DNA from 3 places in the Hymenobacter fastidiosus genome. Region 3 is predicted to be linked to each of the others. Evidence: riboswitches for the same ligand, from Rfam matches in the RefSeq annotation. Region 3 holds a riboswitch; each other region holds the start of a gene.
The links. Region 3 has a riboswitch for S-adenosylmethionine ahead of ABD833_RS14730 (O-acetylhomoserine aminocarboxypropyltransferase/cysteine synthase family protein). Riboswitches for the same ligand answer to the same signal wherever they lie in the genome.
Positions count from the first base shown of each region.

Region 1: linked by a shared signal. The riboswitch ahead of metH (methionine synthase) and the one ahead of ABD833_RS14730 (O-acetylhomoserine aminocarboxypropyltransferase/cysteine synthase family protein) in region 3 are both predicted to bind S-adenosylmethionine.
Region 2: linked by a shared signal. The riboswitch ahead of ABD833_RS02190 (phosphoadenylyl-sulfate reductase) and the one ahead of ABD833_RS14730 (O-acetylhomoserine aminocarboxypropyltransferase/cysteine synthase family protein) in region 3 are both predicted to bind S-adenosylmethionine.

Region 1 covers NZ_BAABDJ010000037.1:93,418-103,231, forward strand. The annotation lists gene ABD833_RS16610 (tetratricopeptide repeat protein) at 61-540, opposite strand; gene metF (methylenetetrahydrofolate reductase [NAD(P)H]) at 979-1,935, opposite strand; gene metH (methionine synthase) at 2,033-6,298, opposite strand; SAM riboswitch class I at 6,369-6,475, opposite strand; gene ABD833_RS16625 (PA14 domain-containing protein) at 6,594-7,733, shown strand; gene ABD833_RS16630 (hypothetical protein) at 7,846-9,285, opposite strand; gene ABD833_RS16635 (metallopeptidase domain-containing protein) at 9,297-9,814, opposite strand, start outside.
Region 2 covers NZ_BAABDJ010000002.1:325,454-335,267, forward strand. The annotation lists gene ABD833_RS02175 (TSUP family transporter) at 1-789, opposite strand, end outside; gene ABD833_RS02180 (sulfate adenylyltransferase subunit 1) at 1,028-2,305, opposite strand; gene cysD (sulfate adenylyltransferase subunit CysD) at 2,460-3,371, opposite strand; gene ABD833_RS02190 (phosphoadenylyl-sulfate reductase) at 3,518-4,270, opposite strand; SAM riboswitch class I at 4,536-4,648, opposite strand; gene ABD833_RS02195 (lipopolysaccharide biosynthesis protein) at 4,810-6,294, opposite strand; gene ABD833_RS02200 (DUF7033 domain-containing protein) at 6,559-7,902, opposite strand; gene ABD833_RS02205 (hypothetical protein) at 8,028-9,317, opposite strand; gene ABD833_RS02210 (PIG-L deacetylase family protein) at 9,320-9,814, opposite strand, start outside.
Region 3 covers NZ_BAABDJ010000035.1:93,544-103,357, reverse strand. The annotation lists gene ABD833_RS14745 (erythromycin esterase family protein) at 1-95, opposite strand, end outside; gene ABD833_RS14740 (hypothetical protein) at 259-672, opposite strand; gene ABD833_RS14735 (LysM peptidoglycan-binding domain-containing protein) at 894-1,187, shown strand; SAM riboswitch class I at 1,430-1,542, shown strand; gene ABD833_RS14730 (O-acetylhomoserine aminocarboxypropyltransferase/cysteine synthase family protein) at 1,920-3,299, shown strand; gene metX (homoserine O-acetyltransferase MetX) at 3,461-4,492, shown strand; gene ABD833_RS14720 (homoserine dehydrogenase) at 4,470-5,753, shown strand; gene ABD833_RS14715 (S66 peptidase family protein) at 5,851-6,753, shown strand; gene ABD833_RS14710 (hypothetical protein) at 6,824-7,282, opposite strand; gene ABD833_RS14705 (DUF3078 domain-containing protein) at 7,393-8,367, opposite strand; gene mscL (large conductance mechanosensitive channel protein MscL) at 8,445-8,867, opposite strand; gene ABD833_RS14695 (enoyl-CoA hydratase/isomerase family protein) at 9,118-9,814, shown strand, end outside.

The sequences.
Region 1 (9,814 bases), on a different contig from region 3:
GGCGGAATTGGTCCGGGAAATTTACAAATTTTCCCGAACTCCCGCACTACCCGTATATAGTTACTGCCCGGAGTTGCCGAGCTGGTCGCGCAGGTCGCGGAGCTGGCTCTGCAGGCCGGGCAGCCGGGGGCAGATTCGGGCCAGCCGCTGCAACACCCGCAGGGCGCGGGGCCCGTCATTGAGCATGCGCAGGATGGCGGCCCAGCCGGCCAGCGCCCCGAAATGACGGGGCTCGCGGCGCAGGGTTTCCGCAATATCCAGCAGGGAGGCCCGGTACTCGCCGCGCAGATAGTAGGCCGTAGCCCGCTTGTTCCAGCCCTCGGCAAAGTCCGGCTTCGCCGTTGTAAGCTGGGTGAACTCGTGAATAGCGTGCGAAAAGTCGCCCGCCGCCAGCGCCCGCATGCCTTCTTCCAGCTGCTTGTCGAGGACCACGTCGCCGGGGTCGAGCCAAAGCTGCCAGATGCCGTTTTGCAACGCCTCTATTTCCGTCGGAGCGGTAGCCACGCGCAGCTGAGCAAACAGATCGTCGAGCGCAGCCATAGATCAGGTACGACTTAACCGTTAATAATTTTCCAATGCCACCACCCGGCGCAAGCGGCCTGCCAGCCGGGGTACGAGGGTGAACGGATACCTGCTGTTACGCACCAAATTGTCTGGTGGTCTGAAAAACGGTCTTTTCCGAAGCAGCGCAAGCTTCTTTCCGGTATCCTGAGCAACTCACTGCGTACCTGCGGTTACGCGGGGCCTTACTGAAACCCTGTTTGAGGCGTCAGAAGCGGGAAGGCAGAAGCTGGAAGTCAGCATAAGAGCAGGGTGCCGATGCAAGGCGCGGCGGCCTGGTCACCCGTTTCGTTCCTGCCTCTTTTACCGCCTGCGCCCTAAACTCCTGGCGTCCCGCTCCTGACGGCTAACCGCCGGCAACCCACCTCCCCCGGCGTAACCTCAGTGCGTAACCGCAGCTGAGAACGGTCAGTTGCATCAAAACAGCTCCGCCGCCACCCGCCGGATCGACTCCGATTTGCCCATGGAATAGTAATGCAGGCAGGGTACGCCGTGGGCCATCAGCTCCTTACTCTGATTGACGCACCACTCAATGCCGATCTGCCGCGCTGCCTCATTGTTAGGGGCCAGATGAACGGCTTCAGTCAGTGCCTCGGGAATATTCAGGTAGAACGAGCGGGGCAGCATCGTGAGCTGGCTTTTGGTCGTCAGCGGCTTCAGGCCGGGGATGATAGGCACGGTGATGCCCGCCTCCCGGCAGCGCTTCTCAAAGCTGAAATACTGCTCGTTGTCGAAAAACATCTGCGTCACGATGTAGTCGGCCCCGCGGTCCACCTTGTGCTTGAGGTAGCGCAGGTCGGTGCCGTAATTCGGCGCCTCAAAGTGCTTTTCGGGGTAGCCGGCCGTGCCGATGCAGAAGTCAGTAGCCCAGGTGTCGTCCTGCTCCTCGTCCAGGTACTCGCCGTGGTTCAACGACGCCACCTGCCCGATCAGGTCGCAGGCGTAGCTGTGGCCGTCGGCCTCGGGCTTGAAGTGGCCTTCGCTCTTGATCGGGTCGCCGCGCAGGGCCAGCACGTTGTCGATGCCCAGGAAGTTGAGGTCGATGAGGGCATTTTCGGTTTCCTCCTTCGAGAAGCCCCCGCAGATCAGGTGGGGCACGGTATCCACGTCGAAGCGGTTTTTGATGGCCGCGCAGATGCCCACCGTACCAGGGCGGCGGCGCACGGTCTTCTTCTCCAGCAGGCCGTTGGGGTGCTGGCGGTACACGTACTCCTCGCGGTGGTAGGTGACGTCAATAAACGGCGGCTTGAATTCCAGCAGCGGCTCGATGTTGGAGAAGAGCGTCTGGATGTTCTCGCCCTTGCGGGGCGGCAGCACTTCGAAGGAAAACAGCGTTTTGCCGTCGGCGCGGGACAGGTGTTCGGTTACTTTCATGGTCGTGGTGGCGCGACTTGGACGCCTCACCCCCCGGGCCCCTCTCCGAAAGAGGAGAGGGGGTGCCAGACGGCTGATTGCAGACAAGAGTAAAGAGTTAGTTGGCAGAAACGGGCAGGAGGGCTTTAATAGCTGCCAGCACTTCGGGAAGGCGCTGAGTTACCTGCTCGTTGGGAAAGCGCAGAACCTGATAGCCCAGTTCCGTCAGCAAGGCCGTGCGTCCCTGGTCATAAGCGGCCTGATCGGACTGCTGATGCACGTCGCCGTCCACCTCCACAATCAGCTTGGAGCCAATGCTGACAAAGTCCACGATGTAGCGGTCAATGCTGTGCTGGCGGCGAAACTTCGAGCCCAGCTTATTGTCGCGCAACGCCTGCCAGAGCACTTCTTCCGCTTCCGTGGGCTGCTGCCGCATTTCCCGGCTTCGTCCTTTCAGGTCCAGCTTGCCGTACTGCCGCTTATCGGCCGTAAGAACTTTATCCTGCGGGTAAAAATGCTCGGCAGCTGGCGTTGTCGTCTGGCTCCCCCTCTCCTCTTTCGGAGAGGGGGCCGGGGGGTGAGGCGCACTACTCGCCACCTCGTAGTTCAAATTCGGCGACAACCACCGCTCCAGCTCCGCTACCGGCATGTTCTTGCGCTGGGCAATGTCCGCCACCTGGTCCTTGCCGATTTTGCCGAGGCCGAAGTAGCGGCTGTCCGGGTGGGCGTAGTAGAGGCCGCTGACCGAGGAGGCCGGGTACATGGCCAGGTTTTCGGTGAGGATGATGCCGGTTTGCTGGTCGGCGTCGAGGAGCTGGAACAGGGTGATTTTCTCGGTGTGGTCGGGGCAGCCGGGGTAGCCGGGGGCGGGCCGCACGCCGCGGTACTGCTCCTGAATCAGCTCTTCCTTGGTCAGCTTCTCATCCGAGGAGTAGCCCCAGAACTCCTCCCGTACCCGCTGGTGGAGGCGCTCGGCAAAGGCCTCGGCCAGCCGGTCGGCCAGGGCCTTGATCATGATGCTGGAGTAGTCGTCGTGGTCGGCCTCAAACTGCTCGATGAGCTTTTCGATGCCCAGCCCGGCCGTGACGGCAAAGCCGCCGATATAGTCCGCGCGGCCCGACTCTTTCGGAGCCAGGAAGTCGGAGAAGGCGAGGTTGGGAATGCCCGGACCCTTCTCGCCCTGCTGGCGCAGGGTGAAGAACTCGGTCTGCACCTTGTCGCGCTGGTCGTCGGCGTAGATTTCGATGGTGTCGGCGCCGACAGTATTGGCGGGCCAGAAGCCGACCACGGCGCGAGCCGTCAGCAGGTTTTCGGCAATGACCTTTTGCAGCATGGCCTGAGCGTCGGCGAAAAGCCTGGTGGCGGCTTCGCCCAGGGTTGCGTCGTCCAGGATGCGCGGGTAGCGGCCCTTCAGCTCCCAGGTGTGGAAAAACGGCGTCCAGTCGATGTACTCAGCCAGCTCGGCCAGCGGGTAGTGGTCGAGGACTTTGGTGCCCAGAAACGTGGGTTTGGTGATGGGCGCGGCGGCCCAGTCGGCCTTAAAGCCGTTGGCGCGGGCGGACTCGATGGGCAGGTAGTTTTTGTCGCGCTGGCGGCTGGCGTAATCCTGGCGCAGGCTGGTGTACTCGTCGCGCACGGTGCGGCCGTAGGCTTCGGCGCTGGAGCCCAGCAGGCTGGCCGCCACGCCCACCGAGCGGGACGCGTCGTGGACGTGCACGATGGGGCCGGAGTAGTTGGGCGCGATTTTCACGGCCGCGTGCAGGCGCGACGTGGTGGCGCCGCCGATGAGCAGGGGCGTTTTCAGGCCGCGCTTTTCCATTTCCTGGGCCACGTACACCATCTCATCCAGGCTGGGCGTAATCAAACCGCTGAGGCCGATAACGTCCACCTGCTGCTTCACGGCCTCGTCCAGAATCCGCTCCAGGGGCACCATCACGCCCAGGTCCACGATGTCGAAGTTGTTGCAGGCCAGCACCACGCCCACGATGTTCTTACCGATGTCGTGCACGTCGCCTTTCACTGTGGCCAGCAGGATTTTGCCGGCCGTCTGCCGCTCCTGCCCGCGCTTGTCGGCCAGCAGGTAGGGCTCCAGGTAGGCCACGGCCTTTTTCATCACCCGGGCCGACTTCACCACCTGGGGCAGAAACATCTTGCCGGCCCCGAACAGGTCGCCGACCACGTTCATACCGGCCATCAGCGGCCCCTCGATGACTTCCAGCGGGCGGCCGACCTGCCGGCGGACTTCCTCGGTGTCCTGGTCGATAAACTCGGTGATGCCGCGCACCAGGGCGTGCTGAAGCCGCTCGGCCACGGGCAGGCTGCGCCAGGCATCAGCCACCACTTCGACCTTGCCTTTCTGCTGCACGGTTTCGGCGAAGTCGACCAGCCGCTCGGTGGCGTCGGCGCGGCGGTTGAGCAGCACGTCTTCCACCAATTCGAGCAGGTCTTTGGGCACCTCGTCGTACACGGCCAGCTGGCTGGGGTTCACGATGCCCATATCCAGCCCGGCGCGGATGGCGTGGTAGAGGAAGCTGGAGTGAATCGCCTCGCGCACCACGTCGTTGCCGCGGAAGGAGAAGCTGATGTTGCTGATGCCGCCGGAAGTCAGCGCCCCGGGCAGGTTGGCCTTGATCCAGCGCACGGCCTCGATAAAGTCGAGGGCGTAGTTGCGGTGCTCCTCCATGCCGGTGCCCACCGTGAGGATGTTGGGATCGAAGATGATGTCCTGGGGCGGGAAGCCCACTTCGTTGACCAGGATGTCGTAGCTGCGCCGGCACACGGCAATTTTCTTCTCAAACGTGTCGGCCTGGCCGGTTTCGTCGAAGGCCATGACCACCACGGCGGCCCCGTACTGACGCACGGTGCGGGCGTGCTGTTTGAAAACTTCCTCGCCCTCTTTCAGCGAAATGGAGTTGACGATGCTCTTGCCCTGCACGCACTTCAGGCCGGCTTCGAGCACGGTCCACTTCGAGGAGTCAATCATCACCGGCACCCGGGAAATGTCGGGCTCGGAGGCAATCAGGTTCAGAAACGTCGTCATGGCCTGCTCCGAGTCGAGCATGCCCTCGTCCATGTTCACGTCGAGCACCTGGGCACCGCCTTCCACCTGGTCGCGGGCCACCTGTAGGGCGGCCTCGTAGGAGCCGGTGCGGATCAGGCGGGCAAAGGCCCGGGAGCCGGTCACGTTGCACCGCTCGCCCACGTTCACAAACAGACTGTCGGGGTAGATATTGAAGGGCTCAAGGCCGGCCAGGCGAGTCGCGCTTGAATTAGTAATTAGTAATGAAGAATTAGTAATTGGCTCGTCGGCTTGCTGGTCGTCGGCAATTCTTAATTCTTCATTACTAATTACTAATTGCGCATTGCGGAGCTGAGGAAGTGGGCGTGGCGCGTAGCGCTGAGCCAGCTTACTCAGCTCCGCAATGTGCTGGGGCGTGGTGCCGCAGCAGCCGCCGGCCACCGTCACGATGCCTTCCTTCAGGTAATTCTCCACCACGGCCGCGAATTCCTGGGCCGACTCGTCGTAGCCGCCGAAGGCGTTCGGCAGGCCGGCGTTGGGGTAGGCGGAAATATGCACGTCGGCAATCCGGCTCAGCTCCCTGACGTAGACGTGGAGCTGGTCGGCCCCCAGGGCGCAGTTCAGCCCCACGCTCAGCAGCGGTAAGTGGCTGATGGAGTTCCAGAAGGCCTCCACCGTCTGGCCCGACAACGTGCGGCCGGAGGCGTCGGTGATGGTGCCCGAAATCATAACCGGCACCACTTTGCCGCCCTCGTCGAAGAACTTCTGCACCGCGTACAGGGCCGCCTTGGCGTTGAGCGTGTCGAAGATGGTTTCGATGAGCAGCGTGTCGGAGCCGCCGTCGATCAGGCCGCGCACCTGCTCGAGGTAGGCCGCGGCCAGCTCGTCGAAGGTCACGGCGCGGAAGCCGGGCCGGTTCACGTCGGGCGACAGGGAGGCCGTGCGGTTGGTGGGCCCTACGGCCCCGGCCACGAAGCGCGGCTTGTGCGGCTCGCGGGCGGTGAATTCGTCGGCTACCTCTTTGGCAATCCGGGCTGATTCGAAGTTGAGCTCATACACGATATGCTCCAAACCATAATCGGCCTGGGCGATGGTGGTGCCGCTGAAGGTATTGGTTTCCACCATGTCGGCCCCGGCGGCGAAGTAGTCGTGGTGGATGCCGCGGATGATGTCGGGGCGGGTTATTGACAGCAGGTCGTTGTTGCCGCGCAGGGGCTTGGCGTGGTCCGCAAAGCGCGGGCCGCGGAAGTCGGCCTCGTCCAGCGGGTGGCGCTGAATCATGGTGCCCATGGCGCCATCGAGCACGAGAATGCGCTGCTGAAGAATAGCGTAAAGCGGGGATTTGGGGCGGGGCGTCGGTTGCATAGCTGCTTCTATTCTAATGAGGCGGTACCAAAAAGCCTATCCAGAAAGAGCCGCGCAAGGGCGAGTCCGGTACTTATCTTTATTCGCCGCCGAAACGCCGAAATGGGAGTTGGCACCTTGTGTAGCAGGTTGCCAAGACGTCGTCGGGCCCAGTCCCTCGGTCTTTCTGGATAAGTAACTAAAACGAAGATACAGTACGAAAATCCGGAATCCAATTTTGGGAACCGGTCGGGCGTTATCCGGTAGCTTTAGGCCCGTAGGCAACGCGCGACGCTTTCAGATGATCAATTCAGCCATGCTGTTTCCCCGATTTCTCCCGGCCCTGCTCCCGCTGCTCCCGCTGTTGCTGCTGCTATCCGTTCGGCTGCCGGCCCAGAGCCTGCCCGGTACCGGCCTGCGCGGGCAGTACTACGACGGCAGGAACTTCAACCGCCTCGTGCTCACCCGTACCGACCCCACCATCGACTTCAGCTGGACCACCGGCCCGCCCAACCTGATGGGTATATCGCGCCGGTTTGTGGCTCCCGGCCCCGGCGTGCCGGCCGAGTATTTCTCGGTACGCTGGACGGGTCACATCTTCATTCCCGTTACCGGCCGCTACACCTTCCGCATCCTCAGCGACGATGGCATGCGGGTGTGGGTGGGGGGCAAGAAAATCCTGAGCGCCTGGCGCGACCAGGTCGCCACGGAGTCGGCGGCCGAGGTGACGCTGGTAGGCGGGCGCTACTACCCGCTGCGGGTGGAATATTACCAGGTGCAGTGGGATACCCGCGCCCTGCTCACCTGGCAGCTGCCCGGGTCGGCCGCCGAGCCCCAGCCCATTCCGGCCAGCAGTCTGTACGCCGAGCTGCCCGCGTCCGCCAAACCAATACCAGCCGTGGCGGTACGCCCCCAGCCGGTTGCTCCCCCGGCCCCGGTCGTTAGTCCGCCGACTGCGCTGCCTCCCAGAGTAGTTCCGCCCAACCCCGGGCGCGGGCACCAGACCGCCGCGGTTTCCCGGCGGGCGGCAGCAATGCCGGCCGCTCCTCCGGCCGCGGCCCCCGCCAGTCCGGTTGCGGTACCCGACACGCTGCCGGATTTATCGGCCCTGAGCAAAGGAGCGGCCGTGACGCTGTCCAACCTGTATTTCACCCAGAGCACGGCCACGCTGCTGCCCACTTCGCGGCCCCGGCTGAACCAACTGACCCGGATGCTGCGCGCCCAGCCCGCTTTGCGCCTCGAAATTGCGGGCCACACCGACAACGTCGGGGAGCCGGCCCTGAACCTGCGCCTGTCCGAGCAGCGGGCCCGCGTCGTGCGCCGCTACCTCGTGCAGCAGGGCATCGACTCGGTGCGGCTCACGGCCCACGGCTACGGCGCCACCCGCCCGGTAGCCGACAACCGCGACCCGCAACAGCTCCCCCGCAACCGCCGGGTGGAAGTCATTATCAATTAACAATGAGCAATTGCTTGCCTTGCGCGGTAGTGGATACGTGACTGATGCCCCAGAAAAAGCTCCGTTACCAACTGGTAACGGGGCTTTTTCTGGGGCATCAGTCAGGCGGGGTTTACTCGCGGACGATACGGGCTACATAGCGGCGGCCGTCGGCGGCGGTGCCGGTGAGCAGGTAGAGGCCCGGCGGCAGGCCCGCCAGCGACAGGCGCTGCCCACCGGCCTGGGCCAGCGCCCGGGTGGCGGGCCAGGTGCGCACGCGGCGGCCCAGCGGATCGGTCAGGGTCAGCTCGCCCGCTACCTGGCGGTCGGCGCGCAACGTCAGCTCGGGCTGGCCGGCCGCCAGCGGGTTGGGCCAGGCCTCAAAGGCGACCCGGGGGGCGCGGGCGGCCCGGGTAGAAAGGACGCGCCAGTTGGCGTGGATGCCCAGAAACAGATCGGAGCGGCCCAGGGGGCCTTGCGTGGCCTCGCCGCTGAACACGTAGTTGTTGGTGCCCGGCTCCACGGCCAGGCTGCGGATGGTTTCCGAGCCGCCGGCGCGGAAGAGCACCGTGTCGCGCAGCACCTGCCCGTCGGGCGTGATCTTGCCCAGGTACACGCGGTAGCCATCGGCGAAGTAGAAGCTGCCGGCCAGCACGAAGTTGCCATCGGCCAGGGGCTGCACCTGGCCGGGCGTGGCGTAGCCCGTCACGACGCCATTGGTGTAAATCAGGTACTTGGTCCAGACGGTATCAAGCGCGGCGGTAAAGCGCGTGAGCTTGCTGGCCTGACACATCAGGTAGCCCCCCTGGTTGGGCAGCGGGGCCACGCTGGTGATAAAGTCGCTGCCTTTACCGTACAGGGGCTTGGTCTGATCTACCACGCCGGCTTCGGTCAGGTGCAGTAATTTCCGCTCGCTGATGGTACTGCCATTACTGTTCTGGAGCCAGTAGCCGCCCCGTCCGGAGTTGTCCTTGAACAGCCCGGTCACCACTCCGATGTTGTCGGCATCGTAGTTGATGTTGGTTCGGGCCACGACCTGGCCGGCGGCGTTGACCTTGAGCCACTGCGGGTAGGTGTTCAGCGAGGCCGTGAGCACGAAGGTGCCGTCGTTGCCCAGCAGCAGGCCGGTATACGAGTCACCGGTAGGGCCATCTACCTTGCGGGTCCAGAGCGTATCGCCCTGCGGATTCAACAGGATCAGGATGGCTTCATCGGCAAAGCCAATATTGGCGTCACCCCCAGCTCCCGCGACCAGCACCTGTCCGGCGGCGTTCTCGCAAATGGCCCGCACGTTGATTACCGTGAAACCCGGAATTTTGTGCGTACGGGTCCAGAGCGTATCGCCCTGGGCCGTGGTGCGGACCAGGTAGAGCTTTTCGTCAAGGGCCGTAGGGGGCGTTTTTTGTTGGGTGCCAACTAGCAAATAGCCCCCGGCTTGCACCGGGGTCAGATACCCAAGCCGTTCCGGGCCGGCCGACCCGTACACCTGCTGGTGGAGTAGCTGGGCCAGGGCTGGCGGCCCGGTCAGGACCGCCAGCCCGCCCAGGACCAGAAAGAGCAGAAAGCGTTTCATCGGCGGGCGCATTAGGGATTGATCTGGACCTGACGGGTGAGGTACCGGCCCCTGGGGCCGGTGAGCTCCAGCAGATACGGCCCGGCCGGCAGCCCGGTCAGCGACAGCGCCGGCTGGGTACCCGGTCCCGTCCGTACGGCCCGGCCGTGGGCGGTGAGCAGCCGGTAGGTGTAGGTGGCCGCTTCGGCGGCCGGTACCCCACTCAGGGCGAAGCGCAGCTCCCGGCCCTGAGTGGGGTTGGGAAACACCGTCAGCGCCGGGGCGCTCCGCTGCTCGACTGGGGGCCCGCCCACGGGCGAGCGGATAATCAGCTGGCCGCCAGGCTCGACTTCGAGCTGGCCGAACTGCTGGAGCGCGGTAGCTTCGGCCTGGGTTTTGATGCTCAGCACGCCCCCGCTTCTCACCAGAATAGCGCTACCCGGTTCCGCGAGCAGACGGCCGGAATTAGTTATGAATACGGTGCTGCCACTGCCGATTTCCATTGCCCCGCCGTCTTCCAGATGGACGTATGCCTCCGGCCCCACTGTCA
Region 2 (9,814 bases), on a different contig from region 3:
GAACATCTTCGCGGTGGTGGCCACGTCCCAGGCCTGCTGCCAGGTAACGTAGTAGGAGAGGATGTTGAAGCACAGCATGGCCGCAAACGCCAGCAGCGACAGCGTGGCCAGCCGCCGCCACTGGGCCGCCGCCGGCGACTCGTCGGCCAGGCCATCCAGCCGCTCCGTCGGCACGGCGTTGAGCGGCTTCACCCGCTGCGCAAAGTTGCCCCCCAGCTTGCTGCGAACGGCGGTCAGGTGCCGGAGCACCCGGTGCAGCTCGTCGGGTAGCGTCTCGTCGAGTACCAAGCGCAGCCGCCTGGCCACGGCGGGCAGCTTACCGTTGGTGGAAATGGCAATTTTCAGGTCGCCTTTCTGCACGATGGAGCCCAGGTCAAAGTCGGACTCGGCGGGGGTGTCGGCCACGTTGCAGAGCAGGCGCTGGGCCGTGGCGTGGGCCTTGACGAGGCGGTTGACGGCGGCATCGTTGGTGGCCGCAAACACGATATCGTGCCCCAGCAGGTCCTGCGGGTCGTAGGGTTTCTCGCGCAGCTGCACGTGCGGGTACTTCGCCGTGAAAGCCAGAATTTCGGGCCGGAAGGTTTCGCTGACTACCGTCACGGCCGTGGCGGGGCTGTTGCCAAGAATAGCCGTGAGCTTTTCCAGCCCTGCCGCGCCGCCGCCCACGAGCAGCACCCGCAGGTTTTCCAGCTTCAGAAAGATGGGAAACAACGCGTTGGTGGCGGGCAGGGCTGCCAGCACCGACCCTGGCGGCGGCAGGCCGGCAGGTAAAGGAGTGGACGGGGTCATGGTTGAGGTAGTAGAAGGGCGGAGCGGCCGAAGCCGGGGGGAAAAGATAGTCAGAATCGGATTAACCCATTGATAGATTTAAGGTTAGCGGCCGCGGCCGGCCGGGGGGGAACCCGCCGGGGCGCGTCGTCCCCCGGCCGACGTAGTCAGGGCTATGGGGATGGGGGTACGCAGCCAGAACCAACTAAGGGTCAGTTTTATACGTCAATCCGCGACTCCGGAGGCAACCAGGAGCCGGCTAAATCGTGACACCCAGGGGCCCGGGCACGAAGCTGTTCGGTACGGTTTCCACCATGCCGGCAGCCAGCGTATCCCCGCTCAGCTCATCTACCAGGATAAAGGCCCCCGTCGCGCGGTTGTGCTGGTAGGCATCAACCACCAGGGGGGCGGCCGTTTTGAGGCGGATGCCCACGATGTCGTTGAGCTGGGCCGATTCGGTGGCGGCGCGGTCGTAGGTACGCACGTTCACCTGGTAGTCAATGGCCGTGACCACCGCCTTAACTACCGCCGAGTGGTGCTGCACCAGCAGCTTACGACCGGGCCACAGCGGCTGCTCACTCATCCAGCATACGGTGGCTTCCAGCTCCCTGGTTACGCGCACCGAGCTGCCCACTGGCACGATGGAGTCGCCGCGGCTGATGTCGATGTCGTCGCGCAGGCGCAGGATTACGGCCTGGGGCGCGGCGGCGGTTTCCACTTCCCGCTGGTCCACCTCAATGGCCTCAATCACCGACTCCCGGCCCCCGGGCAGGATCTGAACCCGGTCGCCGCGGCGGTATTCGCCGCTGTGGATGCGGCCGGCGTAGCCGCGGTAGTCGGGGTAGTCGGCGGTCTGGGGGCGAATAACGAACTGCACCTGAAAGCGGGGCTCGCCAATAGCTGCTTCCTCAAAGGCCGGCACGCTTTCCAGGTGTTCGAGCAAGCTGGGGCCGGCGTACCAGGGCAGGTTTTTGGAGCGCGTCACGATGTTGTCGCCGAGCAGGGCGCTGAGCGGAATGGCCGTCACCTGGGGCAGTTGGAGCTGGTCGGCCACGGCGGCGTAGTCGGCTACGATCTGGTCGAACACCGTTTCGTCGTTGCCCACCAGGTCCATCTTGTTCACGGCCAGCACGAAGTGGCGGATGCCCACGAGCGAGGCAATGAGGGCGTGGCGGCGGGTCTGCTCCACCACGCCCTGACGGGCATCGACCAGCACGATGGCCAGATCGGCGGTGGAGGCGCCCGTGACCATGTTGCGGGTGTACTGCACGTGGCCGGGCGCGTCGGTGATGATGAACTTGCGGCGGGGCGTGGTGAAGTACTTGTAGGCCACGTCGATGGTGATGCCCTGTTCCCGCTCGGCGCGCAGGCCGTCGGTGAGCAACGCCAGGTCCACGGTGCCGTGCACGGTAGGCCGGTTTTCCAGCGCCGCCAGCACGTCCAGCGACACGGAGTCGGAGTCGTAGAGCAAACGGCCAATCAGCGTACTCTTGCCGTCGTCGACGCTGCCGCAGGTGATAAATCGGAGAAGGTCCACTGGTTACTGTGATGAATGTGATGAATGTGGAGAATAGGGAGAATGGGCTGGATGTGGGAATGGGTGAAATGTGATTAATGAATTTTCGGTCGGCGCTAGGTGCTACGACCGTTTCATTCCTCCCATTTTCACATTCACCGCATTGCCCACATTATTAAAAATAACCGTTCCTTTTCCGGTCTTCCATGCCGGCTTCGGAGATGTTGTCGTCGAGGCGGGTGGCGCCCCGCTCACTGACTTTGGCCTGGAGCAAATCCTCAATGATGTCGTCGATGGTGGCCGCGTCGCTTTCCACGGCGGCGGTGCAGGTCGAGTCGCCCACGGTGCGGAAGCGCACCTGGCGCTCCACGATTTCGTCGGTTTCGTCGAGGTGCAGGTGCTCATTGAGGCCCAGCAGCTGGCCGCTGGGCAGCACCACGCAGGTGCGCGGGTGGCCGAAGTAGATGCTGGGCAGGGCAATGTTTTCGCGCTGAATGTAGTGCCACACGTCGAGCTCGGTCCAGTTCGAAATCGGGAACACGCGCACGTTCTCGCCCCGCTGGATGCGGCCGTTATAGATGTTCCAGAGCTCGGGCCGCTGACGTTTGGGGTCCCACTGCCCAAACTCGTCGCGCACCGAGAAGATGCGCTCCTTGGCCCGGGCCTTTTCCTCGTCGCGGCGGGCCCCGCCAATGCAGGCGTCGAACCCGAACTCCTCGATGGTTTCGAGCAGCGTATAGGTTTGCAGCGGGTTGCGGCTGGGGAATTTGCCGCCCGGCTCGCGCAGGCGCTGCCGCCGGATGGTGTCTTCCACGCTGCGCACGATCAGCTTTTCGCCCAGCTCGGCGGCCAGCTGGTCGCGGAAGGCCAGCACCTCGGGGAAGTTGTGGCCGGTATCGACGTGGACCAGCGGAAAGGGGAAGCGGCCGGGGCGGAAGGCTTTTTCAGCCAGCCGCGTCAGCACGATGGAGTCTTTACCGCCCGAAAACAGCAGGGCCGGCCGCTCAAACTGGCCCGCCACTTCCCGCAGGATGTGAATGGCTTCGGCTTCCAGCCGGTCGAGGTAATCGAAATGGAGGGTACTCATAGGATCTGTTCTGGCGGGGCCTCACCCCCCGGCCCCCTCTCCGAAAGAGAGGGGGAGCCTGACGATTGTCAGCGCAGACCTTGGGGCCTGCTGGCCGGGGAGAGGTGAAATGTTGGTTTCCGTTAAATTCTTGGGGGGGAGCTTCACTACTCACTACTCACTACCACCTCCGGGTCGGGGCCGTTGTGGGTACCGTGCAGGCCGCACTCTTTGGCCGACTGATCTTCCCACCACCAGCGTCCGGCCCGGAAATCCTCGCCGGCTTTGATGGCCCGGGTGCAGGGGGCGCAGCCGATGCTCACGAAGCCCTGCTGGTGCAGCGGGTTGAACGGAATGCCATGGGCATGCACAAATTCCCAACACTGCTCCCAGGTCCAGTCGAACAGCGGATGAACTTTGATGAGCCGGTGGCCGCCGTCCCACTCCACTGCGTGCATATCGTGCCGGTTGACCGACTGCTCGGCGCGGATGCCGGTAATCCAGGCCTGCTGCCCGGCCAGGGCCCGATTCAGCGGCTCCACTTTGCGGATGCCGCAGCACTCTTTGCGGTTTTCGACGCTATCGTAGAAGCTGTTCGGGCCCTTTTCGCGCAGCAGGTCTTCAACCCTGGCCTGCTGCGGGAAGTAGGGCGTAATGGTCCGGCCGTAGCGGCGCAGGGTTTTGTGCCAGGTGGAATAAGTGTCCTGAAAATTGCGGGCCGTATCGAGGGTGAAGACGGTTATCGGCAGATTGTGCTCGAAAATCAGGTGGGTGATGATCTGGTCCTCGAGGCCGAAAGACGTCGAGAACGTGGCTTGGCCGGGAAACTGCGCGGCTACGGCCGTCAGCACGGATACGGCGGAAAGCCCGGCGAGCTGCTGGCGCAGGTCGGAAACCAGCGCCTCAGAGGCTACTTGCATAATGAGAGGATAATGGGTCTTTTTTCCGGAGCAACGGGCCCAGAAAGCCGGCGCGAATCCGGGCGGGCTATCCTGCGGCAGCCGAAAGAAAATGGGCGGAACAAAACCTCAGCCGGCTGAAGTCAGGGCCCGGACAGGAAAAGGGCAGGAGTGGGCCGCACTACCAACAACGCCGGCTCATCAGCCTGCCACAACATCCATGCGGTAGAGCAGAGAGGGTGGCGGTGACGGGGCGGAGGTTGGAAAAGGCTTTCACGGTGACTTGTTTTTATATGGTCAGGACTTAGCTTCGTTGACCTTCGGTTGGCACCTTGCCCGCGGTGGCGGGTGGTTGCCGGCGTTTCGTCGAGCCTGTCTCTCCACGCCTCTGTATAAAAACAATCCTCTGGGGGGTAAAGAATTGCTGCGGCAAAGGTAGCAGCCCGATTTCTGAACTTCCTAACTATTGTTTTATCTATCTTAAAACAAGGTAGTTGAACGGAATAAGGGTGAAATTCTTGGGGGTTGATCCTGAATTACTTAACGTAATACCCGATAACCTAAGGTAATATGCTTTTTTTCAGACTGCCCAATAAAACCCGGGCTTCCGGTACGGCATTCGAGCCCAGAATCAGGATTGTGTACACGCCGGTAAGCACCACGGAGCGCACCAGCATGGTAACCAGCAATGAGTGGGTGAACGGGACCAGCCAGCCCGCGAAACCTGCTCCGGCCGCCACGGCCACGATGAGCGGAATGCGCCGGTCGAAGGGCTGCAGGCGGTAGGAATACCACACAAACCAGGTGCGGGCCGTGTTGATGCTCACGAGGGCAATGAGTGTGGCCAGGGCCGAGCCGGTGAGGCCATAGCGCGGAATCAGCAGCCAGTTCATAAACACCGTGCCACCGGCCAGAAACAGGTTGAAAATCAAATCGAAGCGGTAGCGCGGCGAGGTGACGACGATGAGGCCGTTGACGCCGGTGATGCCGTCGAACAGGCGGCCGGCCAGCAGCAGCAGCACGGCGGTAGTGCCGGTGGCGTACACCGGATTTTTGATCAGGGAGTAGATGAAGTCCAGGTTCAGGCCGATGCCCAGGGCCAGGTAGCAGCCCACGGCCGTGTTCAGGCGGGTGGTGCGGCGGTAGAAGTCGGCCATCTTGGCCAGGTCCTGGTCTTTCCAGTACTGGGCCAGCAGCGGGAAGGCAATCTTGTTGAGCGAGCGGGCCGGGATGGTGAGGGCCGTGCTGATGTTGTAGGCAATGCCGTACACGCCGGCCGCCGCCAGGCTGAGCTGGGCGCCTACCATCCAGGAGTCGATAAAGCCCAGGATGCTGCCCGAGAGGCTGGACAGCAGGGCAAAGCCGCCGAAGCGCACGATTTCACTCACCGGCCGCACCCGCAGCGCCGCCCGGGTGGGCCGCAGGTGCAGCTCCCCGATATAGCCCAGGTAGGCCGTCAGCAGCAGTAGGATGATGCCGTAGAGCCCGATGTAGCCGAGCACGAACTCGTGAAAGTTGAGGTAGCCTTTGCCATAGAGCAGAGCCAGTCCCACGATGAGCAGGCGCAGCACAATATCCTGCAGAAAGCCCGAAAAGGCGGTGTGGTACAGCCCTTTCAGGTAGGCATCCTGCAGGGAGTAGAGCAGCGTGAACAGCGCCAGCGCGCTGCCCCACCAGTAGTAGGGCACGAGCAGCGCCGCGTCCTGGGGGGCGTACTGGTCCAGCAGCAGCGGTTTGGCCAGCCCGTAGAACAGCGTGACCAGCAGAAAGCCCAGCAGGGGCAGTCCCAGCAGCAGGGGCAGAAAGCCGTGGTGGCCGGCCTCGCGGTTGCGGAAGTAGGGGAAGAAGCGGATGCCCACGCTGGCAAACCCGAAAGCGGCAAACTGCGCGTACACCGTGGCACTGGACACCAGCAGCGTGGTCAGCCCCAGCTTCTCGGGAGCCAGCAGGTGGGGCAGCACCAGGGCCGTATTGACGAAGCCCAGTGCCAGCCCGAGGTAGGAAATAATGGTGTTGCGCAGCCCCTGCCGCTGAACGATACCCAAATCAGTTGTCAGTTATGAGTTGTCAGTTGCCAGTTGCGTGTTGCCAGTTGCCGGTTGTGAGTTGCCGGTTATGAGTTGCCGGTTGTGAGTTGCCAGTTGCGTGTTGCGTGTTGCCAGTTGCCGGTTGCCAGTTGTGAGTTGCGCGTTGCCAGTTGCCAGTTGCCAGTTGCGTGTTGTCAGTTCGTCCTGATGGCTTTATTAAACGAACTGGCAACTGGCAACTGGCAACTGGCAACACGCAACTCACAACTGGCAACCGGCAACTCATAACCGGCAACAGATTTCCCGGCCGTTGACGAAAGCTGTTTTGCGGCTGCGAAGGTAGTCCATGATGATGTGGAACTGCTGCGGGCCGTTGTGGAGGTTGGCCGGGTCGAAGTTCTCGTTGTGCCAGAGCACGGTGCATACGCCCCCGAACCGCTCGATTTCCCCGAACATGGGCTGCAGGGCCGGCAGAATCTCATCGGGGGCCAGCTGCAGGTAGTTGGGGTGATAGAGCGTGGCGTCCATCACGTTGAGCGGGATTTCGAGGAAATCAGTGGCCCGGCTCTGCGTGAAGTCGAACGGGTGGAACGGGTGGCAATAGGAGTGGCGGAAGCCGAAGTGCTCGGCAAAGCCCAGGGTGGTGTCATAGGTGAAGCGTAGCGAATCAAGCAGTATCGGGGTGAGGCGTGGTTCCCAAATCAGGTAATGAAACCGGAGGCCGGAAGCCGTTATGGGCAGCAGGTGTTGCTCGCGCTTCAAGCGCAGCCCGTGCCCCGACGTACCGATACTCCCATGGAGCTGTATTTCGTCTCCTGCTGCCGCCAGCGCCTGGATCTGCGTCTTAAGCTCGGTTGTCAGGCGGTAGTCGGCATTGGGCGTGCTATTCGTGGGCAGATGGTTAGGTAGGAAGAAAAATGTGCTTTTTGCGCCGTATTCTGCCACCGTTTGCCGCACCAGCGCCAGATTATCCCAGGCATCGGACTGGGTGAAGTGCTGCCAGAGTTGCCGGCCAAACCCAACTACGTCACGTCTTTTGAGCGCTGCTTTGGCCGGGGCTTTCCAGGCACTGTGCAGATTGTCGATGTCGTGCGTAATGAAGGCCGCAAAGGGCGCATCAGCTGCCCATTGGCGGGGCTGGCAATGCTGGCCCGTGACGTGTTCCACAGCCGTTTTCAGGATGTCGAAGTAATAGTTGACCACGGGCACCGCCACGAAGCCGTAGCGGTGCTGCACGCTGGCCGTGAAGGGGAAGCGGCCATGATGGTCCCGCTCGTCGGAGAAATATTCCTGCCAGCCGCTGAGCAGGTAAAAGGCGGCCGAAATCAGGTCGGCGTGAATGTGGGCGCGGCCATCGGGCAAGAGCTCCAGCAGCGGCTGGTCGGCGGCCGGGCTGAAGAAGAAGGGAATCTGCTGGCCCAGCCATTCCCGCCAGACCGGCTCGGGCGGGTAAGGATTGGTCTGGCTGAAAAACTGCCCGGCGGCTTCTGTTACCTGAATCTGCGCGTCCCGGTAGCCTATCGAAACGGCCGGCACGGCGGCGTAGGCCTGGCCGAAATGCCGGAGCACGTAGGTCAGCCGGGTTTCGGCGGAAATGGGCGCAGTGGCGGGAAGCGGAGGCAGCATGGTGCAAAGTAAGGTTCTGGGGCTGGTTCCGTTCTGGCGATGGTTCCGTACTGGGGCCGGTTCCGTTCTGGCGATGGTTCCCGCAGAGGAGCGCAGAGGATTTCGCAGAGGACGCAGAGCTGTTCTTATGGAGTGGTGTTCAGCCATTCCTCCAGCTGCCGTAATGCCCGCTGCTGGCTGTGGCCCTCGTCGGCGGTGCCGAGCGTGGCATTGTAGTAGATGGCGCGACGGTAGTGGTCGGTGGGCTTGTGCAGCTGGTACTGGCGCAGCAGGGCCGTTAGCTCGGGCAGAGAGTGGACGCGGTCCACGAGGCCGTGGGCCGCGTAGCCGTAGTAGTCGTCGGCAATGCCGTGGGTGCCGAAGCGGTAGTAGAGGCTGACCACGTTCAGCAGGGTGGCTTCGAGGTGGGTGCTGGTGTCGGCGGCAATAAGCGCATCCTGCTGCTGCAGAAACTCAAACACGTTTTGCTGCCGGGCATCGGAGAAAAGTAGCTGCGGATGATGTTGGCCCAAAAAGCGGAAGTCGCGCCGGTCGCCGGGGTGGGGGCGGAAGGTGAAGGTGAGGCCGGGGAAATCCCGGAACAGGTGGTCTACGACGGCGGCAATGGCGGCGGTGGCGTCAAGGGCATTGCAGGCTATTCCCACGCGCTGCACGGTAGGATTCAGGTTCTTTGCCGCCAGAAAAGCATCCGCCTTGGGCATACCCACCAGCGCCACCCGGCCGGGTACGGGGCCGCACTGCCGGTACTTGTCCAGCGCGTCCTGGCCTTCGAGCAGGCTCAGATCGAAGCCCAGTGGAGGGAAGTTGGTGCTCACGCTGGCGTGCTGCACGTAGGCCGTGGGCACGCCGCCGGCCCGGGCCGCCAGCAGCAGGGCGCGGGAGTCGTCGTTGTGGTCGTTGGCGAAGATGATGGCCCGGGGCCGGTAGTGGCGCAAAGCCCGCCCGTACACCTCGTAGTAGCCGACGGCGTTGAAAATCAGGTCGAAAAACCGCCACGCCCGCCGGCCCTCCGTCCGCATCAGGCTAATCAGCACCAACTGAAACTGCCAGTAGTACAGCAGCTTGCGCCGCAGCGAAAGCCGGTTGACCACCGCGTTGTAGCGCCCGATTTCCTTGCTTTGCCCCGCCACCAGCACGCTGTCGGGCCGGGCGGCGCGGATGAACTGCAGCGCCTCGTAGTTGTTCTGGCTCACCACGTACAGCCACACCTTTCCCTGTAGCGGCTCGGGGTTGCGGACGGGCCGGAACACATTGCCAACGAGGCGCACGGCCGCGTAGCCGAGAACTTTGGCGAGCCGACGCAGGGGGTCCGGCGGCGAAATACCGGCCAGCACGTGGGCCGGAAACGCGGCGAAATGGTCGGTGAAGCGGACGTAGAGAATGTCCCGGAGCCGCTGGGTCAGCTGGTCGAGCACGGCTACCCGATGTGCCGGATGAGCATAAACGCCTCGGCCAAGGGCTGCCCAATCACGATGCCCCAGCGCTGGGCCTGGATGCGCAGCGCTTCCGGCGAGCGGGGGTGCGGATACGCCCGCTTTTCAAACTCGTAGGCCTCCATGCCCGCAATCTTAGCCGCCACATCTGCCTCGCCCACGGCCAGAAAGAAGTTGGGCAGAAAGGGGTTCGGGTAATTAGCCGCCTGCCACTCGGTCGACGAAGGCGTTTCGCAGGCCAGAATAGTGCGGGCCGGTTCGCCGGGCAACGGGCGGGTGGCGGTAATGACGGCTTCGAACGTGCGGCGGTGGTCGATGTTGGTGTCGCCGCCGTGGTGGGTGAAAATGACATCGGGCTGAAAATCCTCCTTTTCCTGCTCCACCACTTTCACGATATCCAGCAGGTCCACGGAGTCGAAGCGGTTGTCGGCGAAATCGTGGATGCCGGTGGAGGCGTAGCCGATGGCCTGGGCCGCCCG
Region 3 (9,814 bases):
GGGTGCACCACCAGCGCAGGAGTGGTAGTCTGGGCCTGGGTGGCGAAGCTGGCGCAGAGCAGGCCGGCCATCAGCAGGCGGGAAAGCAGGGACATTGGGTAATGATTGAAGTAAGCAGAATAAGACGGTGGCAAGCTAGCGGCTTTCTCCGGAACCAGCCAGACCCGCCCGGTCCTGTTCCTCATGCAGAAACAAAAAAGCCCTTTCGCACGGGGCGAAAGGGCTTTCAGCAGTTTGGTTGATTCCGGGGCCGGAGCCTTACTCAGCTTCCAGCATCAGGGTGGTGCCGTCGGTGCCTTTCAGGGTGATTTTCTTCTCCGTCAGGTTGGTCACGTCGAAGGCCATACTGGTGGTGGCGCCGTCGGGCGTGAGGGTAATTTTCTGGCCGGGCTGGTCGAAGGTGTACTTGCCCTGCATGGTCTGGGCCGGGGAAGTCATGTTGAACGTGCCGTTGGCGAAAAACTTCAGCTCCGTATCCTCGTCGGCATCAGTCTGGGCTACTTTGTCGCCGGTGGCGGTGGTTTCCTTATCAGTCTTCCACACTTTGCTGTCGGTACCGTAGAGCATGTTGGTTTCGCCCACTTTATCGGGCTGACTGCAACCGGACATAAGCAAAGCAACAAACAGCAGCAGGCTGGCCAGGTAGTGGAAGGGAGTGGCTACGCGTTTCATAGGGTTGGTGTAATGGTTGGGGGAGGATTGCAGCGGCCCGGATGCCCGATCAAGGGCTGAAGCCGGCGTTTCTTACGGGGTCTGGGGCAAAGGGTTAAGCTGCGATTTTATCCCTACTTCCCGGACAACCTAATCAGGAGGCCGGCGTAAGAACGTCAGATTCCGTGTGGCTTAGCCCCGAATCCCCCTTTCCTCCTTCCACTTCTAACCGACACGCAACCATGGGACTGTTCGATTTCCTGACCAATAAAGGCGAAGAAAAACCGGTTGAGCCGGCCGTGAAGCCCGCCGCTGCCGGCAACACCGACTTTTTCGGCAACAAAGATGCCGCCAAGCCCACGGCTGCCGGCAGCAGCTACACAGTGGTCAGCGGTGATTCGCTGTCGAAAATTGCCAAGCATCATTACGGCGACGCCGCCAAGTGGCACCAGATTTACGATGCCAACAAAGCTACCATCGGGGCCAACCCCGACCATATCGAAGTTGGCCAGGTCCTGACGCTCCCCACGCTATAAGTTTCGTTTTCCGTTTTTTAAGGCTCGCTTTTAGCTGCTGCGCTACGTTCAGTAGTTGGACAAAAACAAAAAACGAATAGCTATAAACGCAAAAAAGCGCTGTTCCGGCCCGGAACAGCGCTTTTTTGTGCCCGTAAAAAAATCACGGGAAATTTTTCACCGGACTTGCGTTTTTCAATTCCGGGTGTACATTTGCACTTACCAACCCGGTACTCCCCGCTAACGGCGGCGCAGTTTTCAAGATTTTATACAGAAGTGGCGAGAGAACAGGCTCCGTGACCCACTGGCAACCTTCGGTAAAGCGAAAGGTGCCAATTCCTGCCCGCGGTGCTCAGGCCCACGGGACAGATAAGTCGAGTACCATGAAAAACTCCCCTTTCTCCGCCTGCTCCAACCCCTCCGCCCCGGCTGCCTTATGGCTCGCCGGCCTGCCGATGGGTTTTCGTGTTTCGGCCGCCGTGGCCGCCCCCGCCCGCTGGGCCGGGCGAATGTGCTGTTGTCAGGCGTGTTGTTGCTAGCCTGACTCAGTCCTAGCGTCCCTTCCCTTCTTTTCTGTTTCTCGGCTTACTCTGCCTCCGGCGGCCATTTTTCGGGCGCTTTTCGCCGGATTTCCCCTGGTCTCAGCACCAGTTGCCCTGGTTGCGGAGCCGGCCTCAGCTAGCGCCTTTGGGGCACTGACGGGCCCAAATTCCGCCTTTTTCTTCCTGAAATTCCTCTTAACCCCGTCTCATCATGTCAACGCCAGCCCTGCATTTCGAAACCCTCCAGCTCCACGCCGGCCAGCAGCCCGACCCCACCACGGGTTCCCGCGCCGTGCCGATTCACCAGACGACTTCCTACGTCTTCAAAAGTGCCGAGCACGGCGCCAACCTTTTTGCCCTCAAGGAATTCGGCAATATCTACACCCGGCTGATGAACCCCACCACCGACGTGTTTGAGCAGCGCGTGGCAGCGCTGGAAGGTGGTGTGGCGGCCCTGGCTACCGGCTCGGGGCAGGCGGCCCAGTTTATTGCCCTGAACAACATTCTGCAGGCCGGCGACAACTTCGTGAGCAGCGCCTTTCTCTACGGCGGCACCTACAACCAGTTTAAGGTAGCCTTCAAGCGCCTGGGCATCGAAGTGCGCTTCGCCGACGGCGACAACCCGGCTTCCTTCGAGGCCCTGATCGACGACAAGACCAAAGCCATTTACCTCGAAACCATCGGCAACCCGAGCTACAGCGTTCCGGATTTTGAGCGGATTGCGGCCATTGCCAACAAGCATGACCTGCCCCTGATTGTCGACAACACGTTCGGCGCGGGCGGCTACCTGTTCCGGCCCCTGGAGCACGGGGCCCATATCGTAGTGGAGTCGGCCACGAAATGGATCGGCGGCCACGGTACGAGCGTGGGCGGCGTAATCGTCGATGGCGGCACCTACGACTTCGGCAACGGCAAGTTCCCGCAGTTCACCGAGCCCTCCGAAGGCTACCACGGGCTGGTGTTCAACGACGTGTTCGGCAAGGGCGGGCCGTTTGGCAACATCGCCTTCATTATCCGGGCCCGGGTGGAGGGCCTGCGTGACTTCGGCCCCGCCATCAGCCCCTTCAACTCTTTCCAGCTGCTGATTGGCCTCGAAACCCTGAGTCTGCGCGTGGAGCGTACGGTGGAAAACGCCCTGCGCGTGGCCACCTGGCTCGAGCAGCACCCCCAGGTGGAAAGCGTGAACTATCCCGGCCTGAAAAGCAGCCCCTACCATACCCTGGCCCAGAAATACCTGAAGCGGGGCTTCGGCGGCGTGCTCAGCTTCAGCCTGAAAGGCAGCAAGGAAACGGCCACCCAATTCATCGACAACCTGAAGCTGATCAGCCACCTGGCCAACGTGGGCGACGCTAAAACGCTCATCATTCAGCCTTCGGCCACCACGCACCAGCAATTATCCGAAGCCGAGCAGCGCGCGGCGGGGGTCACGCCCACCTCCCTGCGTCTGTCGGTCGGCATCGAGCATTTCGACGACATCCGCGCCGACCTGGCCCAGGCGTTTGAGGCCGTCCGCAACGCGGCTACGCCGGATGAATCAGGCCGCACGCTGCTGCAGCCCAAACCAGAACACGCGGCTCCGCTGGAAGTATAGCGGGAGCGTTGAGAGCTGAGATTTTAGCGCTCAGAGCGGAGAATCAGCTAGCTGACAGGGCATCCGGTTATGGTTTTGCGGCGCGGCAACTCATCCAGCTAAGCGCTTAAATCTCAGCTCTCAGCTCTACCTTCTAAAACCCCAGCTGTAAGCCAGAATATATGACCAACAACCAGGTGTTCCGCCTGCCCGCGCCGCTGCCCCTGGAAAGCGGGGCCGTATTGGCGGAAGTGCGGGTAGCCTACCAGACTTTCGGCACCCTCAACGCCACCCGCGACAACGTGGTGTGGGTGTGCCACGCCCTGACCGCCAATGCCGACGTGCTCGAGTGGTGGCCCGGCCTGTTCGGCCCCGGCTGCCACTTCAACCCGGCCGACTGGTTTATCGTGTGTGCCAACATTCTGGGTTCCTGCTACGGCTCCACGGGCCCGCTCACGCCGGGTGAGGACGGCGCGGCGCCCCTGTATCAGGCGTTTCCGCTGGTTACGGTGCGCGACATGGTAGCCGCCCACGAGCAGCTGCGGCAGCAGCTGGGGCTGACGAAAATACACACCCTGATTGGCGGTTCCCTGGGCGGGCAGCAGGCGCTGGAATGGGCCGTGCAGCAGCCGGCCGCATTCGAGCACCTGGTGGTGCTGGCTACCAGCGCCCGGCATTCGCCCTGGGGAATTGCCTTCAACGAAGCCCAGCGGCTGGCCATTTTCGCCGATTCAACTTACTTTTCGGCTACGCCCGCCGGGGGCCAGGCGGGCCTGAAAGCGGCCCGGGCCGTGGCGCTGCTCAGCTACCGCAGCTACGAGGCCTACACCACCAGCCAGGCCGAGCCGGCCGACGAGCCGCTCACCGGTTTCCGCGCCAGCTCCTACCAGCAATACCAGGGCGACAAGCTCGTGGCCCGGTTTGATGCCTACAGCTACGTCGCCCTGAGCCGGGCCATGGACTCGCACCACGTGGGCCGGAACCGGAGCGGCGTCGAGGCGGCGCTCCGCCGGATTCAGGCGCGCACCCTGGTCATCGGCATTAGCTCCGACGTGCTGTTTCCACCCGCTGAGCAACAGCTGCTGGCCCGCCACATTCCCGGCGCCCAGTATGCCGAAATGGATTCCGGCTTCGGCCACGACGGTTTCCTGATTGAAACCGCGCAAATCACCCATCTTCTCGAACGATTCTATGTCCAGTCTTTCGCCCGCTAAGGCCAACCCGGCTTCCGCTCCTGTCCACCCCGCGCCCCTGCGCATCGGGCTCATTGGCTTTGGGTGCGTGGGCCAGGGCATTTATGATATCCTGCTGCGCCTGCCCGAATTCGGGGCGGAGGTACGCCGCATTGCCGTCAAAAACCCGCTTAAAGCCCGGACGCTGCCCGCCGAACACTTTACCTACCACGCCGATGAGCTGCTGGCCGACCCGGACCTGGATGTGCTGATCGAAGTAATCGACGATGCCAATGAGGCTTTCCGGCTGGTCAGCGCGGCGCTGCGCCAGGGCCGCCGCGTGGTGACGGCCAACAAGGCAATGGTGGCGAACCACCTGCCCGAGCTGGTGGCCCTGCAGCAAAATCACGGCGGCACCTTATTATACGAAGCGGCGGTGTGCGGCAGCATTCCGATTGTCCGGACCCTGGACGCCTATTTTGGGCAGGAGCCCCTGCGCAGCGTGAGCGGCATTTTCAATGGCTCGTCGAACTACGTGCTGACCCGCATGGGCACCGACGGCTCCGACTACGCCCCGGCCCTGGCCGAGGCGCAGGCCAAAGGCTTCGCCGAAACCGACCCCACGCTCGACATGGCCGCTTTCGACCCGCGTTCCAAAGCCGTGATTCTGGCCGCTCACGCTTATGGCGTATTGCTAAGCCCGGCACAGGTGCTGAACCTGGGCATTGAGCACATCAGTGCCACCGACATTGCCTACGCGGCCGTGGAAAGCCAGAAAATAAAGGTGGTGGCCGGCCTGTACTTATTGCCCGACGGCCAGCTCACGGTGCTGGTCACGCCCCAGCTCGTGAGCCGCGAGTCGCCGCTGTACGGAGTAGATGAGGAATTCAACGGCGTTGTCATCGAGGCCGAATTCGCCGGCACCCAGTTTCTGCGCGGCCGGGGCGCGGGCGGCTACCCGACCGGCTCGGCCGTGCTGGCCGACCTGGCAGCCCTGCGCGGCGACTTCCGCTACGCCTACGCCAAGCTCCGCGCCACGCCCCTCGCCTACACCACCGATCTGGAGCTGGAAATATATCTGCGCACCGACAACGAAACCCTGCTCGACCAGCTGGGCTTCACCGACATCACCGAGGAAGCCGACGAGGACGGCTACATCGTAGGCTACGTGCCGCTCGATGCCCTGCTCCAGCACCGCGACGCGCTGCGCAAAGCCGGCGCCTTCGTGGCCCGCACCGGCAACGTGCGGCCCGCCCCGGCGCACTCAGCCGCAAGTCAGGAGCTTCAGGCGGTGAGCTCTTGAGCTTGCTTTAGCTGGTACTCCCCTAATATCGGGTGGATTGCTGCCCGGTCAGCACCGGGGTTTGTTGCGTAAGTTCGCGGCTCCCAAACGCTGCTTTATGCCTACTACGCCGCCCGCCCTGCGCCCCCACGACCGGGTCGCCATTGTCAGCACCGCCCGCAGGGTTTCGGGCGCAGACGTGGCGGCCGCCATCGAAATTCTTGTCGGCTGGGGGCTGGAAGTGGTACTGGGCGAATCTATAACGGCCGCCCACCACCAGTTTGCCGGTTCCGACGAGGTGCGGGCCCGCGACTTTCAGCGCCAGCTCGACGACCCTGGTATCCGCGCCATCCTGTGTGCCCGCGGCGGCTACGGCACCACCCGCATTATCGACCAGCTCGACTTCGCCGGTTTCGCCCGGCAGCCCAAATGGATTGCCGGTTTCAGCGACATCACTACCCTGAACTGCCACCTGCTGCGCCGGGGCCACGAAAGCATCCACGGCGTGATGCCGCTGCTCTTCGACCAGGCCGGCGGCGAAGAAGCCCTCGAAAGCCTGCGCCGGGCTCTGTTTGGCGAGCCGGTGACTTACCAGGCCCCGGCTCATCCGCTCAATCGCTCCGGCACGGCCACCGGGGAGCTGATCGGCGGCAACCTCTCCCTGCTCCAGAATCTGACCGGCACCGCCTCCGACTGCCCTGCCGCCGGCCGCATTCTGTTTCTGGAAGACATCGACGAATACCTCTACAACATCGACCGGATGCTGGTCCACCTCGACCGCACCGGCAAGCTGCGCGACCTGGCCGGCCTGCTCGTGGGGCACTTCACCGACCCGCACGACAACGCCGTACCCTTCGGCCAGACGGCCTACGAAATCATCGACACCTATGCCCGCCGCTACGATTTTCCCGTGGCCTACAATTTTCCGGTGGGCCACGAGCCCCGGAACATGGCCCTGATCTGCGGCCGGTCGGCGCGCATGGTGGTGACGGCCGACGGCACCCGGCTGGACTATGTCTAGCGCAACCGGCAACAAACGCAAAAAGCCCCGAAGGTCTGCTTCGGGGCTTTTTTTATAAACTTTGTACTCCCTAAAAAAACAGGAAGTGCTTCTTCTTTTGGTGGGTGAGCGGCTTGCCTTTAGGGTCGATACCGGCAGCGGACCGGCTAACGCCCCGCTTCTGCAGGGCCGTGCCACGCTTGTCTCTGAAGTTGAGCACCCTGAAGCCGCCGCTACCCTTTTCCAGCTGGCGGGCCGGCCCCGAGGCGCGGCCAAAGCTGGTGTTGGCGGTGCCGCCCCCGGCGCGGGCTTCCAGCACTTCCATCTGCTGGTCGCGCTTGGCCTCGTTAGGGTTCATGCTCATCCGCTGCTGCATGCGGGCAATATCCTCACCTGACGCCTTGCGCGCCCTGGCCTTAACCTTGGTCTTGCGCGGGCCGGCTTCAGTAGCCTTGCGGGCTTCTACGGAATAGTCGGGAGCCTGGGCGTGGGCGGCGTGGGCCATGAGTCCCGTAGCAGCCAGCAACAGAGCGGCAATCAGCTTTTTCATGTAGCGAGAAGGAAAGGGGATGCAAGGAGGAAATGGGCGCTGACCAGCCGGGGGCGGGCTTCTTCAGATTTGGCCGAAAAACTGGGACGCCCCAAAGATAGTTCAAATCACTAAAACTTGTAAGTCAGCCCGATACCCAGGATTTCCTTGAACTGAATGCGGCGCCCCCGCCCATCGGGCACCCCATCCTCGTTCTCGTCGAGGGGCACCAGCACGTCGTCGTCGTACACGAGGGTGGTGGCAATGCTGCTGCTGATGAACCTGTTGACCTTGAAGCTGACCAGGGTTTCCCAGTTCACGTCGATGTTTTGCGGGTTGTGCAGGTAGTTGCTGAACAGATCCAGCTTGGTCTGGAAGACCACGTTTTCCCACACCGGCTTGCGGTATTTCACGTTCAGGTACGCCCCCAGCTCCTTGCGAAACCGCTGCCCCGTGCCGCGGATAAGCTGGCCGGCGGCGGTCCGGTCGGCGGCTTCCACCCCGAAAGCGCCGGCATCGGCCAGCGTCTGGTTGGCTACCACGGTGAACTTGCCGGTGATGGGCGACCCGAACACCGACAGCTGGTCGTTGGGCTTGTAGTCGATACCGATGGAAGTCAGGATAAATGCCGGGGCGAAAAAGCCGGACAGCAGCGAATCGGGCTTTTCAATGGCCTTGGTAGGCGTGAGCTGCGTTTTGACGTTCACCTGAGCGGCGTAGTACAGCACTTTGGTAAACTGGTGGCCATACTTGGCATTGAGCTCCAGCTTGTCGTCGTTCTTGCGCATCCGGGCCTTGCCCGCTTTCAGCGTGCCGTAGAGCAAATCCAGGGACGTATCGAAGGTATTGTCGCCACGGCGGTGGTGGGCAAACACGTTACCAATGGCCAGCACCGAAAGCGAGCTTTGACCACCCGGGGCCCAGTTGGTCAAACTCACCTGGCTGAGGTTGAGCGTACCCACGCCGCCGCGCCGCCAGCCCTGTACCGTATCGGGCGCGGCAGCCGTGGTTTCGGAAGTCTGGGCGAGCAGGGGCAACGGCCAGCCCAGCAGCAGCCATAGGCCCGGAACCCGCAGCCGGGACGGCAACCTGCAGAGAATTTTCATAGAGGAAATAAAGTAACTGAACCGGCCCGAGCTCCATCGGGAAGCTTGGGCCGGCTGAAGCAAGGCCGGGCCGGAAACTACCGGCTGCGCAGGGCGTCCCGGATTTCCATGAGCAGCAGCTGGTCTTTCGTGGGGCCCGGTTCCACGGCTACCACCACTTCCGCGGGCCGTTTGAAGCGGTTGGCAAATTTGACGATGAGGAACACGCAGAACGCAATGATGACAAAATAGAGGATGGCGTTCAGAAACAGGCCGAAATTGAGCGTGGCCGCGCCGGCCGCTTTGGCCTTCTCCATCGTGTCGTAGCTGTTGCCGTCGAGGGCCAGAAACCAGTTCCTGAAGTCGAGTCCGCCGGTGGCCAGCCCAATCAGCGGCAGCAGGATGTCTTCGGTCAGCGCAGTCACGATTTTGCCGAAGGCGGCCCCAATGATAACGCCGACGGCCAGATCCAGCACGTTTCCCTTGGCAACAAACTCTTTGAACTCAGCGACAAATCCCATGTGCTTGCGGTAGTTGGAGGGAAGAAAAGAAACCTATGGCTAGGGTAAATATATCAATTTGCCGATGCCCCCGGCCCCCGGCCCGGCTCAAAGCAGCGCCGCTCGTCCGCACGGCCGGGCCGTTTTGACCAGCGGGTGGACCTACCGGATCCGGCGCGCCGCGTTCCGGTTTGGCCCGCCGCCGCGCCCCTCCCCCCCGGCTCCGGTTTTGCTCTATCTTTGCGCCCGTTCTTTCCACTTCCTGCTCCTGATGGCTTCTTTCGAAAACCTGCTCTACGCTCCCGATGCTGCCACCGGCATCCTGACCATCACCCTGAACCGCCCATCCAAGCTCAACGCGCTGAATGCGGCTACCATTGAGGAAATCCGGCAGGCCATGCAGCTGGCCCTCGACGATGCGCAGGTGCGGGGCATCATCCTGACGGGCAGCGGCGAAAAGGCTTTCGTGGCCGGAGCCGACATTTCGGAGCTGGCCGCCCTGAACGACATCAATGCCCGCCGCGCCGCCGAGCTCGGTCAGGAAGCTTTTTGCCTGATCGAGGAAAGCCCCAAGCCCGTAATTGCCGCCGTAAACGGCTTCGCTTTGGGCGGCGGCTGCGAGCTGGCCATGGCCTGCCACCTGCGCGTAGCTTCGGACAATGCCCGCTTCGGCCAGCCCGAGGTGAACCTGGGCCTGATTCCCGGTTACGGCGGCACCCAGCGCCTCACCCAGCTGATCGGCAAAGCCAAGGCCCTGGAGCTGCTGCTGACGGCCGATATGCTCAAAGCTGATGAAGCCCTGCGCCTGGGCCTGGTCAACCACGTGGTGCCCCAGGCCGAGCTGCTCGACTTCTGCCGCCAGCTGCTGGGCCGCATTCTGACCAAGGCTCCCCTGGCCGTGGGCATGGTGATTGACTGCGTGAATGCCCATTACGATAAGGAGCGCAACGGCTTCCAGACCGAAGCCA